Regions from separate parts of the Pseudonocardia sp. ICBG1142 genome, predicted to be linked through region 1. Evidence: predicted binding sites of a transcription regulator. Region 1 holds the regulator's gene; each other region holds the start of a gene.
The links. Region 1 encodes LexA, which represses DNA repair genes until DNA is damaged. Its sites were predicted from a motif close to CGAACACGTGTTCG; they were not measured.

Region 1 (5,123 bases):
CTGCCGGACCGGGCGCCGTCGGACCGGACGTCGGAACACCGGGCGCCGTGACACCAGGCGCCGGAACACCGGATGCCGGGACACCGGATGCCGAGACCCCGGGCGCCGTGGCACGCCGGGAACGGGCGGCGGGGTGCCGTGCGACCGACTCGGTCAGTGCGCGCTCCCGTGCACCGTGGGCGGCCCACCGGTGCGCGGCGCGCGCGACGGCCGACGAGCCGGCACCGGCCGGACCGGCCACACCCTCCGCGGCCCGCACCCGCTCCCGGGCGGCGCGCCGGGCGCGCGAGGTGGGGGTGCCGGGCGCGGGGGCACCGGTCAGGCAGCCGACCGCGCCGTGGTCGCGGATCCGCTCGTCGAGCTCTCGCATGGTTCCTCCTGCCGTCGGACCGCCCGTCCCCCGGGCGGTCTCGTCTCCCCCGCTCCCGACCGGCCCTTCCCCGAGCCCGGTCGAACGGGCGTACGAGCGGTGTAGCACCCGACACCGACAACAACCACGTCTCCGCAGGTCACCGCCCGTGCCGGGGACGCTCTCAGCGTGGCGCGCCGACCGCGGGCGGCACGGCCGGGCCGTGGGCGGCGACGTCGGCGACCACCCCGAGCGCGACGACCGCGGCCGCCGAGGCCAGCAGGACACCCACCGCCGCCACCACGCGGCGCACGGGACCCGACGTCGGTACGGGCCGCACCACGCCGGCCGCGGTGCCGACCGGAGCCCGTCCGATGACCGTCATGCCCCCGATGACCGCTGCGTCCACGATCGCCACCCCCACTGCCGTTCCCGCTGCCGGTCGCCCCGCGCGGCCGGACGGCGACGCGGACGGCATCCGATCGGACCAGAACGATCGAACCGGTGTTCGATCGAACGCCTGTGCGATGTTCTACCACCACGGCCCGGCGGAATCCACGACACGCCCCGGGCGACTTCGAACGCATGTTTGGCGAACGGGCCCGCGACGGCTAGGGTCGTCGCCGTAAGTACCCCGAGGAGGCGAATGCGATGGCAGCGGACGACACCGGACACGGTGGTCCCGGCGTGACCGGCACCGCCGCGGACCGGGGATCCGCGACGGTCCGGGAGTTCCCCGACCCCGCGACCGACACCCGCGGCCTGACCCCGCGGCAGAAGAAGGTCCTGGCCGTCATCCGGGACTGGGTGGACCGGTACGGCTACCCGCCCAGCGTCCGCGAGATCGGTGACGCGGTGGGCCTCACGTCCACCTCGTCGGTGCACCACCAGCTCCGGACCCTGGAGCGCAAGGGCTTCCTCCGGCGCGACCCGAACCGCACCCGCGCGGTCGATGTCCGCAGCCCGGAGCAGATCGCCGGCACCGACGGGTCGGACTCCGACGCCGACACCGCCGAGCTGCGTTCCGCGCGGCCGGCGCCGGCGTTCGTGCCGCTCATCGGCGACATCGCCGCCGGTGGCCCGATCCTGGCCGAGCAGGCCGTGCAGGACGTGTTCCCGCTGCCGCGTGAGATCGTCGGCGAGGGCACGCTGTTCCTGCTCAACGTCAAGGGTGACTCGATGGTCGACGCCGCGATCACCGACGGCGACTGGGTCGTCGTGCGTCAGCAGCCGGTGGCCGAGCAGGGCGAGATCGTGGCCGCGATGATCGACGGCGAGGCGACGGTGAAGACGTTCCGCCGCAAGGACGGGCACATCTGGCTGATGCCGGCGAACGACGCCTACGACCCGATCCCGGGTGACGACGCGTCGATCCTCGGCCGCGTCGTGGCGGTCCTGCGCCGCCTCTGACCTCCTCGGCGGCGCCCGGTTCCCGCGGTCAGCTGGACCGGCGGCGCCGTCCGTGCAGGGACATCGCGACGGCACCGGTCACCAGCAGCACCGCGAGCACCGCGGCCCCGCCCGCGGCGGGCAGCCACGACGGGTACGTGCGGTACTCCGGCACCTCGGCGGGCTGGGCCACGACCGGTGCCTGCGGGCCGGTCGCCGCGGGCACCGCGCCCGGGACGACGGTGATCGCCGCCGCGGTCGGGCCCCGGGCCTCGCTGCCGGAGTGCAGTGCACCCCGGCCGTCCGGGGCGATCGCCTCGCCCTGGGCCTCGTCCGGCAACGGCACCGGCAGTGGTGCCCCGCCCAGCGCCGCGACCAGCACGTCGGCCGTCGCCGGTCCGCCGACGGGCAGCGGGAACACCCAGGCGTCGGTGTAGGTCCGCAGCACGGCGGCGCGTCCGCCGTCGGCCCCGGTCGGTGAGACCCCGCCGCCGGTGATCGTGCGGGACCCGGCGGCCCCGAGCGGCCCGCCGCCGGTGCCCGACCAGGGCAGCACGACCTGTGCCACCCGGCGCAGCGGGACCGGGCCCCCGCCGTCGCGCAGCGGTGCGTCGGGTCGGTACACCCCGGCGGCCCCGGTGGTCTTGTCGACCAGCAGGGGCACGCCGTCGTCGCCGACCAGCAGCGCCTCGACGTCGCGCGGACCGTCCGGATAGTCCAGGTCGTACACGCGTGGCGGCCCGGCCGGGGGCAGCACGACGAGCCGGACCGAGCCACGCTGTGCCCCGTTGTCACCGGTGTCGGCGAGCCAGAGATCCCCGCCCGGCCCGAGCCCGAGGTCCTCGACGTCGGTGACCGGGACGTCGGCCTGCCGGGTTCCGGTGACCGCGCAGCCGGACGGGTCCAGGGTGAACGTCCGCGCGGTCCCCCCGCCGTCGACGATCGCGTGGTACCGCTGCGGGGCTCCGCCCGGCGGGCCCTCGGCGACCAGCCCGGACAGCTCCGCCAGCCGCGGGTCGTCGACAGTGCAGACCGGGTGCGCCCCGGGCGGCGGCGCGGCCGCACCCGTGAGCGCACCGGTCAGGCAGAGGACAGTGCTCAGGCAGACGACAATGGTCAGGCGGCGGGCCACGACCCCCGGACGCGGTGGCCCACCCGGCCGCCCACCCGGTCGCCCACTCAGTGGCCCGCTGCCGTCGCCGGCAGGTCGGCGCCGGTCCCGGTCGGGACGGCAGAGCCCGCCACCGCGAACGGCAGCACCGCGGTGCCCAGCTCCGGCTTCACCCGCGCCCGGATCCGGGTGCCGTCGGCGGTGTGGGACTCGGCGAGGATCTCGCCGTCGTCGTGCAGCCGCGCGACCAGCGCACCCTCGGTGTAGGGCAGCAGGAGGTCGACCTCGTAGTCCGGGCGCGGCAGGCGCTCGGCGATGTGCTCGCGGAGCCGGTCGATCCCGGTGCCGCTGTGTGCCGAGACGAACACGGCGTCCGGCTGGGCGTGCCGCAGCCGGGCCAGCGCGAGGTCACCGGCCGCGTCGATCTTGTTGATCACGAGCAGCTCGGGGGGCATCGTGTCGCCCGCGGCCTCCCCCACCTCGACGAGCACCTGACGGACCGCGGCGATCTGGTCGTCGGGCAGCGGGTCGGACCCGTCGACGACGTGCACCAGCAGGTCGGCCCGGGCGGCCTCCTCCAGCGTGGAGCGGAACGCCTCGACGAGCTGGTGCGGCAGGTGCCGCACGAACCCGACGGTGTCGGTGAGGGTGTAGTCGTGCCCGTCGGGCGTCTGCGCCTTGCGGGTGGTCGGGTCCAGCGTCGCGAACAGCGCGTCCTGCACCAGCACCCCGGCGTCGGTGAGCTGGTTGAGCAGGCTCGACTTGCCCGCGTTGGTGTAGCCGACGATCGCGACCGAGGGGATCTCGTTGCGGCGACGGCTGCCGCGCTGGGTCTCGCGGACCTGGCGCATCGCACCGATCTCGCGGCGCAGCTTCGACATCCGCGCGCGGATGCGGCGCCGGTCCAGCTCGATCTTCGTCTCACCGGGGCCACGGCCACCGATACCGACACCGCCCGCGGCCCGGCCGCCGACCTGCCGGGACAGCGCCTCACCCCAGCCGCGCAGCCGCGGCAGCAGGTAGGACAGCTGCGCGAGCTCGACCTGGGCCTTGCCGTCCCGGGAGCGGGCGTGCTGGGCGAAGATGTCGAGGATCAGCGCGGTCCGGTCGATGACCTTGACCTTGAGCCGCTCCTCCAGCTGACGGAGCTGGCCGGGTGACAGCTCGCCGTCGCAGATCACGGTGTCGGCGCCGGTGGCGCGGACGACCCCGAGCAGCTCCTCGACCTTGCCGGAGCCGATGAACGTGGCCGGGTCCGGGCTGGAGCGGCGCTGCACGAGGCCGTCCATCACCTCGGAACCGGCGGTCTCGGCGAGGCGGGCCAGCTCGGTCATCGAGTTGTCGGCCTGCTCGGCCGTGCCCTCGGTCCAGACGCCGACGAGCACGACCCGCTCCAGCTGGAGCTTGCGGTACTCGACCTCGGTGATGTCGGTGAGCTCGGTGGACAGCCCGTGGATCCGGCGCAGCGACGTGCGCTCCTCCAGGTCGAGCTCGCCACCCGTCGGAACCGGGTTCGACGTGGAGGGGGTCACGGAGGGGTGCGTGTGGGCATCAGTCATCTTGCCCCCATCCTCCCACGTCGCGGGGCTCGTGTCCGCCCCGATTCGCGGGCCTCAGGCGGGAGCGTCCCACCACGCACGGTCCAGCTCGCCGGACGCGAGCAGCACCGCGGGGCCGTGCAGCGTCGTGGGCCCGGTCCGCTCGTCGGTGCCGGCCTCCACCGTCACCCGCAGCAACCCGCCCGGAACGGTGACCTGCACGTCCCCTGCGGTGTGCCCGGCGTGCCGCAGCGCGGCGACGGCGGCCGCGACGGTCCCGGTGCCGCAGGAGCGGGTCTCCCCCACACCGCGTTCGTGCACCCGCATCCGGATGCGGCCGCCGTCGGCGGGGCCGTCCAGTGGGGTCAGGAACTCGACGTTCACCCCGTTCGGGAACAGCGCCGGGTCGTAGGAGGGCGCGCGGGTCAGGTCGAGGGTGTCCGGGTCGGCCGCGGTGACGCAGGCCAGGTGCGGGTTCCCGACGTCGAGGGCGATGCCGTCGAAGCGCGCGTCGCCGCTGGTGGCGACCGACGCCGGGCCGACGCCGACCGTCCCGAGCCCGACCGAGACCCCGTCCGGCCCGACGGCGGTGTCGAGCACCCCGTTGCGGGTGCCGACCGGGCCACCCGTGGCCCAGCCGCGCTCGTGCAGGTAGCGGGCGAACACACGCAAGCCGTTGCCGCACATCTCGGCGAGCGAGCCGTCGGCGTTGCGGTAGTCCATGAACCACTCGACG
Region 2 (5,123 bases), on a different contig from region 1:
CATCCCGCACGGCCTGGCCGGTTACCTGTACTGGTGGTCGGTCGCGCCGTTCCACGGGATCGTGTTCGGCGGGATGGTCCGCAACATCACCCGCACCGCCGAGCGCGACGACGACGGCCCCGCCCCGGCGAGCCGCCGTCCGGCCTGGCTGCGGTCCCGCCCGCAGCGCGACCGGGCGGCCTGACCCGCTCCGGTCCGGGACCCCGACCGGCGCCGCCGGCCCCGGTCCCGACCGGTTCGGCCCCGGGAGGGCGGTGTCGGCCGCGATCGCTCCTTAGGGCGATGTCGGCCGCGATCGGGACCCGGGAGCGCGGTGACAGCCGCGGTCGGGGCTCTGGAGGGCGGCGCGCAGCACGGCTGACTCGCGCTCGGTCACCGAGCGCGCGAAGTGCAGGAGGACCGCCTCGGTGTCGCCCGGACCGTCGAGCAGGTCGCGCAGGGCACGCGCGGTCTCCTCCTCGCGGCTCGCGGCCGGCGTGTAGAGGTAGGCGCGACCCTCCAGCTCACGCCGCACCCAGCCCTTGCGGTGCAGGTTGTCGAGCACCGTCATGACGGTCGTGTACGCCAGCGGGCGGGCCGGGGCCAGACGGGCGCGGACGTCGCGCACCCGGCACGGGCCCACACCGCTCCACAACACGTCCATCACGGCGGCCTCGAGCTCGCCGAGTCGACCACGCATGTCGCCTCCCCGGTCCGAGGGTAACCGCAACCCCCCATGCTCCCCCGATCGGTGACTGCGCGCCTCGGCGGTCGGACGCTGCGTGCACGGGTCCACCACCGCGTACACGGCGTGGCCCCGGGCCGGGCACGACCGTTCCCACGCAGCGCAACGGTCTCGGCACCACGTACCCCGCGGCGGGTGCTCGCCAGGCACATTCGCTCGTCGCGGGCGTACCGGTCGCGGTAACAGGTACGGCGCCCGACTGCCCGCTGTGCACTCGATCGGAGCAACGCGGACTCGCGCTGCGTCACCGGGACCGGGGCCGCTCGTTGTCACCTCCGGTACCGCAACCGCAGCCCACCGCGCGCCCGTCGCACGCGGTGACCGGACCCGAGGGAGGTCGAGTGGACGTCGTACGGACCGTGGTGCCCGGCGCGCTGCTGCTCGACCCGACCGCGACCGGCGCCTCCGGACCGGACCTCGCCCCCTTCACCGTGCGACGACGGCGCCGCCCCGCCCAGGACGCCGTGCTCGGCCTGTTCGGCCACCCCGGCGACGCGATGCTGCTCGGCGTCCCCCGTGGCAGCGGCTACGCCGTCGTCATCGACGCCCGGCCGGACGGCGGCACCTTCGGCCGGCTCGCCGTCGCCCTGCTCGAGGGCCCGCAGCGGCTGCTCGTCCCGCCGGGCTGCCTCTACGGCGTCCAGTCCGTCGCGAGCGGGACCGTCGTCGAGCTCCGCAGCGTCACCCGTCTCCCACGGCGGGAGCGCTTCGACGTCGACCCGGACGACCCGGACCTCGCGGTCCGCTGGCTGCGCCCCCGCCCGTCCCGGACACCGGGAACCGCACGGTCCTGGGCCGCCCTGATCGCCCGCCTCGGCGCCCCCGCAGGCCCCCGCCGGGACCGCGTCTCCCTCTGGTGACCCCGGGCGCCGGCCCCCCGGTGTGAGGACGGGCGCATGTGAGCCGGTCGGCCCGGTCGCCGAGATCACGAATCGGTCACGTAACGTCGGTACCAGGCCGGATCGACGACGCCCCGTGCCGGACGGCGGCACGACCGTGTCTGCCGGGACACGGACGCGAGGGGTTGCCGCGGTGCTGAGCGAGCGTGAGAACCGTCGGCTGCACGAGATCGAGGTGCAGCTGCGCCGGACCGACCCGCAACTGGTCCGCCGGATCTCCGCGCTGAACACCGCGCTGCACGCCCCGGCCCGGCACGGCGGACGGCTGCTCGCCGGGTTCGCCCGCGACCGGCGCACCGTGCACGGCTCGGGGCCGTTCCCGACGATGCTGCTGGGGATCGCGCTGGTCGTGCTGCTGCTCGGCGCCGTGCTGGTGAGCGTTCCGGTCGTCGTCGCGGGGATCGTCGTGGCCGCCCTCGCGCTGGCCGTCGCGGCCACCACCGGTCCGCAGGCGCGGCCCGGCACCGCCTGACCGGCCATCCGTACACCGGCCCACCCGCACGCCGGCCCACCCGCACGCCGGCCCACTCGTACGCCGGCACGCACCGGGCCCGGGACGCACGGCGCGTCCGGCCCGGCCTCAGCCGTGGGCGAGGTCGGAGAACCGGCTGTAGTGCAGCTGGTGGGCGACGGTGATCGTCGTGGTGGGGCCGTTACGGTGCTTGGCCAGGATCAGGTCGGCCTCACCGGCACGCGGGTCGTCCTGTTCGAACGCGTCGGGACGGTGCAGCAGCACCACCATGTCCGCGTCCTGCTCGATCGAGCCGGACTCACGCAGGTCCGACAGCATCGGCCGCTTGTCGGTGCGCTGCTCGGGACCACGGTTCAGCTGGCTCATCGCCACCACCGGGACCTCGAGCTCCTTGGCCAGCAGCTTGATCTGCCGGGAGAACTCCGAGACCTCCTGCTGACGTGACTCGACCTTGCGGCCGGAGGTCATCAGCTGCAGGTAGTCCAGGATGATCAGCTTCAGGTCGTAGCGCTGCTTCATCCGGCGCGCCTTGGCCCGGATCTCCATGAGCGTCAGGTTCGGCGAGTCGTCGATGTAGAGCGGCGCCTCGGAGATCTCCGACATCCGCCGCGCCATCCGTGTCCAGTCCTCGTCCGACATCCGGCCGGCGCGCATGTCGGCCAGCCGGATCCGGGCCTCCGCCGACAGCAGACGCATGACGATCTCGGACTTGCTCATCTCCAGCGAGAAGAACGCGCTGGTCATGCCGTTCTTGATGGAGCAGGAGCGGGCGAAGTCCAGACCCAGGGTCGACTTGCCCAGACCCGGCCGGGCCGCGACGACGACCATCTGGCCCGGGTGCAGACCGTTGGTGACCTGGTCGAGGTCGGCGAAGCCGGTCGGCACACCCGTGGACTGGCCGCCCCGGGAGGCGATCGCGTCGATCTCGTCCATCGTGGGCTGGAGCAGCTCCTCCAGGACCGTGTAGTCCTCGGTGGTGGTGCGCTCGGTGACCTCGTAGACCGCGGCCTGGGCCCGGTCCACCGCGTCGTCGACGTCGCCGCCGTCGGCGCCGTGGTAGCCGAGCTGCACGATCCGGGTGCCCGCCTCGACCAGCCGTCGCAGGACCGCCTTCTCGCCGACGATCTCGGCGTAGTACGCCGCGTTCGCCGCGGTGGGCACGGTGGCGATGAGGGTGTGCAGGTAGGGCGCGCCGCCGAGGCGGACCAGCTCACCGCGCCGCTGCAGCTCCGCCGAGACGGTCACCGCGTCCGCGGGCTCGCCACGGCTGTAGAGGTCCAGGATCGTCTCGTAGACGGTCTGGTGGGCCGGCCGGTAGAAGTCCTCCGGCTGCAGCACCTCCACGACGTCGGCGATCGCGTCCTTGCTCAGCAGCATGCCGCCGAGCACCGACTGTTCGGCCGTGAGGTCCTGCGGCGGCTGACGGTCGAACGTCGCGCTCTCGCCGGATCCGGACGCCTTCTCGCCGTCACGGACCGCACGGGGCTTGTTGCCGGGACGATCGTCCGTCAGAGCCATACGCAGCGTCACCCCCGGTGGACACAGTACCGAACGCACGTTCGACGCGCGAGTGGTGCGTACCGCTCACTCGCGACCGTCGTCGGCGATCTGCCGGCCGGCGTGGTGCCCGACGGACCGCAGCGGGCGCGACCCGGGGAGCACGGCGCTCGCGTACCGGCACGACCGACAGTAGGTCGGCCGCAGGGCCCGTGGCGAACCGGCCTGGTGATCGAATTGGGGATGAACTGTGCACGGATGCCGCCCGTCCCGGGACCGTGTTGGGGACAACCTGGGGACAGCATCCCGGAACGGGCCGTATCCGCAGGTCAGAGGCATACTCACAGCTGTGGACAACTTTGCTCTGGCGTGTCGTCGCACGCCGCGTACGGGCGTGTCGGAGCGCCCGGCGGGCCGTTCACCGCCCGGCGCGTCCACAGGCCCGCCCGGCGAGTGGATCGTCACCGGGCGGCGTGTCGGCTGCGTGACAAGGCATCCCGGTGCGGGGTCGTTCGATCGGTGTCGATCGTCCACCCGGGACTGCACACCGTGTCCGCGACGCCCGTAAGGCCGGCTCCGGACACACGAAAGGGCGGGGTCCGGAGCACATGGCTCCGAACCCCGCCCTGATCACGCTCGGTGGTCGTACGACCACCGGACCGCTCAGCTCGCGACGACCGCGATCGGCAGCTCGGTGGTGACCTCCGGGTGCAGGCGGACCTGCACCTGGTGCTTGCCCAGGGTCTTGAGGTGACCCGGGACGTCGATGCTGCGCTTGTCCAGCAGCGGACCGCCGGCCGCCTTGACGGCGTCGACGACCTGGGCCGGGGTGATCGAGCCGAACAGGCGGCCCGTGTCGCCGGCCTTGGCCGAGACGGTCACGTTGATGTTGCGCAGCTGCGAGTCGACCTGCTGGGCGTGGCCCAGGTCGCGGATCTCGCGGGACTTCTGGGCCCGGCGGATCTGCTCGATCTGCTTCTCGGCGCCACGGGTGGCGACGACCGCGAGCTTGCGCGGCAGCAGGTAGTTGCGGCCGTAGCCGTCCTTGACCTCGACGATGTCACCCGGGGCACCCAGGTTCGGGACGTCGGCGTTGAGGATGAGCTTCATGTGTCTCCCCTTCCTCAGCGAGCGGTCGAGGTGTACGGCAGCAGGGCCACCTCGCGGGAGTTCTTGACCGCGACGGCGACGTCCCGCTGGTGCTGCCGGCAGTTGCCGGAGACCCGACGGGCACGGATCTTGCCGCGGTCGGAGATGAACTTCCGCAGCAGACCGGTGTCCTTGTAGTCGATCAGCTGGGCCTTGTCCTTGCAGAAAGCGCAGACCTTCTTCTTCGGCTTGCGCACGATGGCCTTGGCCATGGTGGTGCTCCTGGAGATCGTCCTCCGCCCGTCACGGGCGGAGAGGTACGTGGATCAGAAGGGGGGCTCGTCGTCGGACGCGGCGCCACTGCCCGCGGGCGGGGCCGAACCCCAGGGGTCGTCATAGCCGCCGCCGGAGTTGCCTCCGCCGCCGGAACCGCCACCCTGTC
Region 3 (5,123 bases), on a different contig from region 1:
GGACGAGCTTGTCGAGCTCGTCGACGCCGTTGATCCGGGTGTGCCTGCCGGGGACCTGGCGGGCGCCGTTGAGCCGGTTCGCCAGCACCGTGGCGAGGATGTCGTTGATCAGCGTCGACTTGCCGGACCCGGAGACCCCGGTGATCGACACCAGGCCACCGAGCGGGATGTCGACGTCGATGCCGCGCAGGTTGTGCTCCCGCGCGCCGACGATGGTCAGCCTGCGGTCGTGGTCGAGCACCCGGCGCTCGGGCAGCGGGATCGACTTGCGCCCGGACAGGTAGGCGCCGGTCAGCGAGGTGTCGTGCGACTCCAGGTCGGCGATGGTGCCCGAGTGCACGACGCGGCCGCCGTGCTCGCCGGCGCCGGGGCCGATGTCCACCGCCCAGTCCGAGGCGCGGATGGTGTCCTCGTCGTGCTCGACGACGATCAGCGTGTTCCCCAGCTCCTTGAGCCGAGTCAACGTGTCGATCAGCCGCCGGTTGTCGCGCTGGTGCAGCCCGATCGACGGCTCGTCGAGCACGTAGAGGACCCCGACCAGGCCGGAGCCGATCTGGGTGGCCAGCCGGATGCGCTGCGCCTCGCCACCGGACAGCGTGCCTGCGGCACGGTCCAGCGACAGGTAGTCCAGCCCGACGTCGAGCAGGAAGCCCAGCCGGGCCTGCACCTCCTTGAGCACCGCACCGGCGATCATCGCCTGCCGGTCGTCGAGCACCATGCCGTTCAGGAACTGTGAGCACTCGGCCACCGACATGTTCGACACCTGTGCGATCGACCGCTCCCCCAGGTCGCGGTGCGGCAGGGTCACCGACAGCACCTCGGGACGCAGCCGGGCGCCGTTGCAGGCCGGGCAGGGGATGTCGCGCATGTAGCCCTCGTAGCGCTCCCGCTGCGACTCGGACTCGGTCTGCTCCAGGCGACGTTCGAGGAACGGCATCACGCCCTCGAAGTTGGCGTAGTACGAGCGCTCGCGGCCGTAGCGGTTGCGGTAGCGCACGTGGACCTGGTCGTCGCTGCCGTGCAGGACCGCCTTCTGCGCGGCGGCGGGGAGCTTGCGCCAGGGGGTGTCCATCCGGAACCCGACCGCGGTGGCCAGGCCGGACAGCAGCCGGCCGAAGTACTCCGCGTTGTGTCCGGACGACCAGGGCGCGATGGCGCCGTCGCCGAGGGACAGGTCCGGGTCCGGCACGACCAGCTCCGGGTCGACCTCCTTCTTGATGCCGATGCCGGAGCAGGCCGGGCAGGCGCCGTAGGGCGAGTTGAAGGAGAAGGTGCGGGGCTCGAGGTCGTCGACGGCGAGGGTGTGCCCGTTCGGGCAGGCCATCTTCTCGGAGAAGCGGCGCTCGCGCTGCGGGTCGTCGTCGGGCAGGTCCACGAAGTCCAGCACGACCAGGCCGTCGGCCAGCCGCAGCGCGGTCTCCACCGAGTCGGTGAGCCGCTGCTTGGCCGTCGCCTTCACCGAGAGCCGGTCGACGACGACGGCGATGTCGTGCTTCTCCTGCTTCTTCAGCTTCGGCGGGTCCGACAACGGGTGGACCGTGCCGTCGACGAGGACACGGGAGTAGCCCTGGGCCTGCAGGTTCCCGAACAGGTCGACGAACTCGCCCTTGCGGGTCCGCACGACCGGCGCGAGCACCTGGAAGCGGCTGCCCTGCTCCATCTCCAGCACCTGGTCGACGATCTGCTGCGGGGTCTGCTTCTCGATCCGCTCGCCGCAGGTCGGGCAGTGCGGGATGCCGGCACGCGCGTAGAGCAGCCGCAGGTAGTCGTGGATCTCGGTGATCGTGCCGACCGTCGAGCGCGGGTTGCGGTTGGTCGACTTCTGGTCGATCGAGACCGCCGGGGACAGGCCCTCGATGAAGTCCACGTCGGGCTTGTCCATCTGCCCGAGGAACTGGCGCGCGTACGCCGAGAGGGACTCGACGTAGCGCCGCTGCCCCTCCGCGAAGATCGTGTCGAACGCCAGACTGGACTTGCCGGACCCGGACAGCCCGGTGAAGACGATCATGCTGTCGCGGGGCAGGTCGATGTCGACGCCCTGCAGGTTGTGCTCGCGCGCACCGCGCACGACCAGCTTCGGCCCCTCCGGGACCGGCGACGCGCCCGGGGACAGGGCGGTGCCGGCGTCGCGGCGGTCGGTGCTGTGGTCGCTCACGTTGCGCGCCTCCTGGGGTGGCGGTGCCGTCCGGGTCGGACCCGGTTGTGACGCCCGCGGGCTGACGGACATTCCCGGACCGGGCACCCGTGGCCGGTGAGGTTCGTCCCCTCGTCCGCCGTCGATGCTAGGTGCGACCCCCGACAGGAACCCGGTGAGCGGGGCCCGGCGGTGGTCCGGCGCGGTGGATGCACCTCGGTACGCGCCGGTCGGTCCACCGCGCACGGTACTCGCACGCCTGTTCGATCCGTCAGCGGCCCCGTGCGTGCGACCGGCGGGTTCTCCCCACCGCGGGATGTCGGGACGGGCCGCTACCCTCCCGCTCGTGGACGTCCTGGAGAACTACACCGGTCACACCGAGCCGGGCGGCGCGGCCATCCGCCGCGACCTGGAGCGGCTGAGCATCAGCAAGATCTCGGTCGGCGAGATGGACAACAACGCCTACCTGCTCGTGTGCAAGCAGACCAACGAGGCGCTGCTGATCGACGCGGCGGCCGAGCCGACCCGCATCGCCGACCTCATCGGCGCCGCGGACGAGCGCCCGGACCTGCGCCACCTGGTCACCACCCACCGCCATGCCGACCACTGGCAGGCGCTGGGCGCGATCGCGGGCATGTTCGAGCCGCGGCTGATCGCCCACCCGCTGGACGCCCCGGAGCTCCCCGCCCCGATGGACGAGTTCGTCGAGCACGGCGACACGATCGCCTTCGGTGAGATCGAGCTGGAGGTCATCCACCTGCGCGGGCACACGCCGGGCTCGGTGGCGCTGCTCTACCGCGGGGAGGACCGGCCGCACCTGTTCACCGGGGACAGCCTGTTCCCGGGCGGTCCTGGCAAGACCTGGTCGGCGGAGGACAACGCGCAGCTGATCAGTGACCTCGAGGAGCGGGTGTTCGACCGGCTCGACGACGACACCTGGTTCTACCCGGGCCACGGTGACGACTCGACGCTGGGGGCGGAGCGGCCGAGCATCCCCGAGTGGCGGTCACGGGGCTGGTGACCCTCGGCGTCACGCCGGGCCGCTGCGGGCGTAGCGGCCCGGCGTGACGCCGACCAGCCGCACGAACCGGCGGTGCAGGTGGGCCTGGTCGTGGAACCCCACCGCCGCGGCGGCCGCGGCCGGCGGCGTCCCGTCCAGCAGCAGTGACCGCGCCCGCTCGACGCGGCGGGCGTCGAGGTAGCGGTGCGGCGGGAGCCCGAAGCGGCGCGAGAAGGTGCGGACCAGGTGGCCGGGGTGGGCGTGCAGCAGGCGCCCGGCCTCGGCGAGGGTCACACCGTCGACGAGCCGGGAGTCGAGCAGGTCCCGCAGCCGGCCGGCCAGGTCCGTCGGCGGTACCGGGCCGGACCCGGCGGTCGGGTCCAGGTGCCGGGCGAGACGTTCGGCGACGAGTGCGAGGCGGCTCTCGGCGTGCAGCTCCTCCCCCGGCACCGCCAGCGCGCGGTGCAGCTCGTCGAGCCTGCGGCGCAGGAGGGGGTCGGCCACCCCCGGCCGGTCGACCGCGGGGCCGACCAGCCCGTCCGTCCCGGACGCCCCCGGGTCGAGCGCGGCGGGGTCGAGGTAGAGGACCCGCTTGCGGAAACCGGAGCCGCCCGCCGCGCGTCCGTCGTGCGCGACCAGCGGCGGCAGCAGCGTCACCGGGGCCTCCTCGGTCCCGTGCGGTCGCCGGTCCAGGTCGTAGCGCACGGCGCCGTCGTCGACGATCAGGACCGTCCACGTGGAGTGCGCGTGCAGCGGGTACCGGTGCCGGACGAAGCGCGCGTGCAGCACCTCCGTGATGCCCGGCACGCGCTGCGGCCGCCAGGCGGTGACGGCCTCGCCCGCCGCCCGCGAACCGGTTCCGGACATGTGCGGAACGTACAAGAGTGCAGGGGTCCTGCCGCCCGAGGATCGACGGCGTGACCGACACCGCCCTGCTCCCCGTCTCCTCCGATCGCCCCGCCACCAAGATCGCCGTCGTGCTGCGTGACGACCTGCGCGGCTGGCAGGTCGCGAACGTGACCGCCTTCCTCGCCGCCGGGGTCGCCGCGGGTGTCCCCGAGCTGATCGGCGAGCCCTACGCCGACGCCGACGGCACCGCCTACCTGCCGACCCTCGGTCTGCCGGTGCTCGTGCGTGCCGGGGACGCGACGACGCTCGCGACCTGCCGGGCCCGGGCGGTCGGCCGCGGACTGCCGGTGGCGGTGTTCACCTCCGCGATGTTCGGCACCGGCAACGACCACGACAACCGTGCGGTGGTCGCGGCGGCCCGGGCCGAGGAGCTCGACCTGGTCGGGCTGGCGCTGCACGGGCCGCGCAACGCCGTCGACAAGATCCTCAAGGGGACGACGACCCATCCGTGACGGCCGGTGCGGCCAGCCCGGCGTCGTCGAACAGCTCCCGCCAGCGCGCCGCCGGGAGCCGGTCCAGCGGCCGGTCGGCCGACGCCCACGCCGCGGCGACGGCCTCGGGCAGCAGGTCCGCGCCGACCAGCCCGGCGTCGGTGAGCTCGGCGAGCAGCTGCGGCACGCGGTGCCCGCCCACCCGGGCGACGGCGGCGTCCCAGTCGGCGCGGGTGAGCGGGCGGTCACGGTCGAGCAGCGCGTTGACGGTGATCTCGTACAGGGCCTGGCTCACGCCGCCAGGATGCCCCCTCGGCCCAGTTCCTCCAGCGCGAGCCCGGTGGAGCGTGGGCCGAGCAGGCCGACGTCGAGACAGAGCAGCACGATGAGCCCCGCGGCACCACCGAACACCGCGACCGGCCCGGCCGTGGCCAGCAGCGGGACGGCGACGAACGGGAGGAACGCCGACGTCGCGCGGGACAGCGAGTAGGCGATCCCGCCCGCGGTGGAGCGGATCGTCGTCGGGAAGATCTCGGCCTGGTAGATGTGGAAGGCGTTGGAGAACACGTTGCTCACCGCGGTCAGCGCGAACCCGGAGCCGACGATCACCAGCGGGGTCGCTCCGGCCGCGAACACGATGCCGAGCACT

Region 2: dnaB (replicative DNA helicase) is a predicted target of LexA. The motif match lies at 3,644-3,657, and genes of this name have one in related genera.
Region 3: uvrA (excinuclease ABC subunit UvrA) is a predicted target of LexA. The motif match lies at 2,387-2,400, and genes of this name have one in related genera.

The regions. Positions count from the first base shown of each region.
Region 1 covers NZ_JAHLJC010000005.1:627,114-632,236, reverse strand. The annotation lists gene KPL59_RS08295 (hypothetical protein) at 1-370, opposite strand, end outside; gene KPL59_RS08290 (hypothetical protein) at 534-758, opposite strand; gene lexA (transcriptional repressor LexA) at 1,001-1,759, shown strand; gene KPL59_RS08280 (hypothetical protein) at 1,788-2,870, opposite strand; gene hflX (GTPase HflX) at 2,918-4,408, opposite strand; gene dapF (diaminopimelate epimerase) at 4,463-5,123, opposite strand, start outside.
Region 2 covers NZ_JAHLJC010000030.1:842,141-847,263, reverse strand. The annotation lists gene KPL59_RS18200 (SDR family oxidoreductase) at 1-184, shown strand, start outside; gene KPL59_RS18195 (BlaI/MecI/CopY family transcriptional regulator) at 275-679, opposite strand; gene KPL59_RS18190 (dTDP-4-dehydrorhamnose 3,5-epimerase family protein) at 1,066-1,584, shown strand; gene KPL59_RS18185 (DUF3040 domain-containing protein) at 1,757-2,095, shown strand; gene dnaB (replicative DNA helicase) at 2,204-3,613, opposite strand; gene rplI (50S ribosomal protein L9) at 4,256-4,702, opposite strand; gene rpsR (30S ribosomal protein S18) at 4,717-4,953, opposite strand; gene KPL59_RS18165 (single-stranded DNA-binding protein) at 5,008-5,123, opposite strand, start outside.
Region 3 covers NZ_JAHLJC010000031.1:41,061-46,183, reverse strand. The annotation lists gene uvrA (excinuclease ABC subunit UvrA) at 1-2,113, opposite strand, end outside; gene KPL59_RS24710 (MBL fold metallo-hydrolase) at 2,481-3,155, shown strand; gene KPL59_RS24705 (AraC family transcriptional regulator) at 3,165-4,001, opposite strand; gene KPL59_RS24700 (DUF2000 domain-containing protein) at 4,052-4,495, shown strand; gene KPL59_RS24695 (hypothetical protein) at 4,470-4,769, opposite strand; gene KPL59_RS24690 (MFS transporter) at 4,766-5,123, opposite strand, start outside.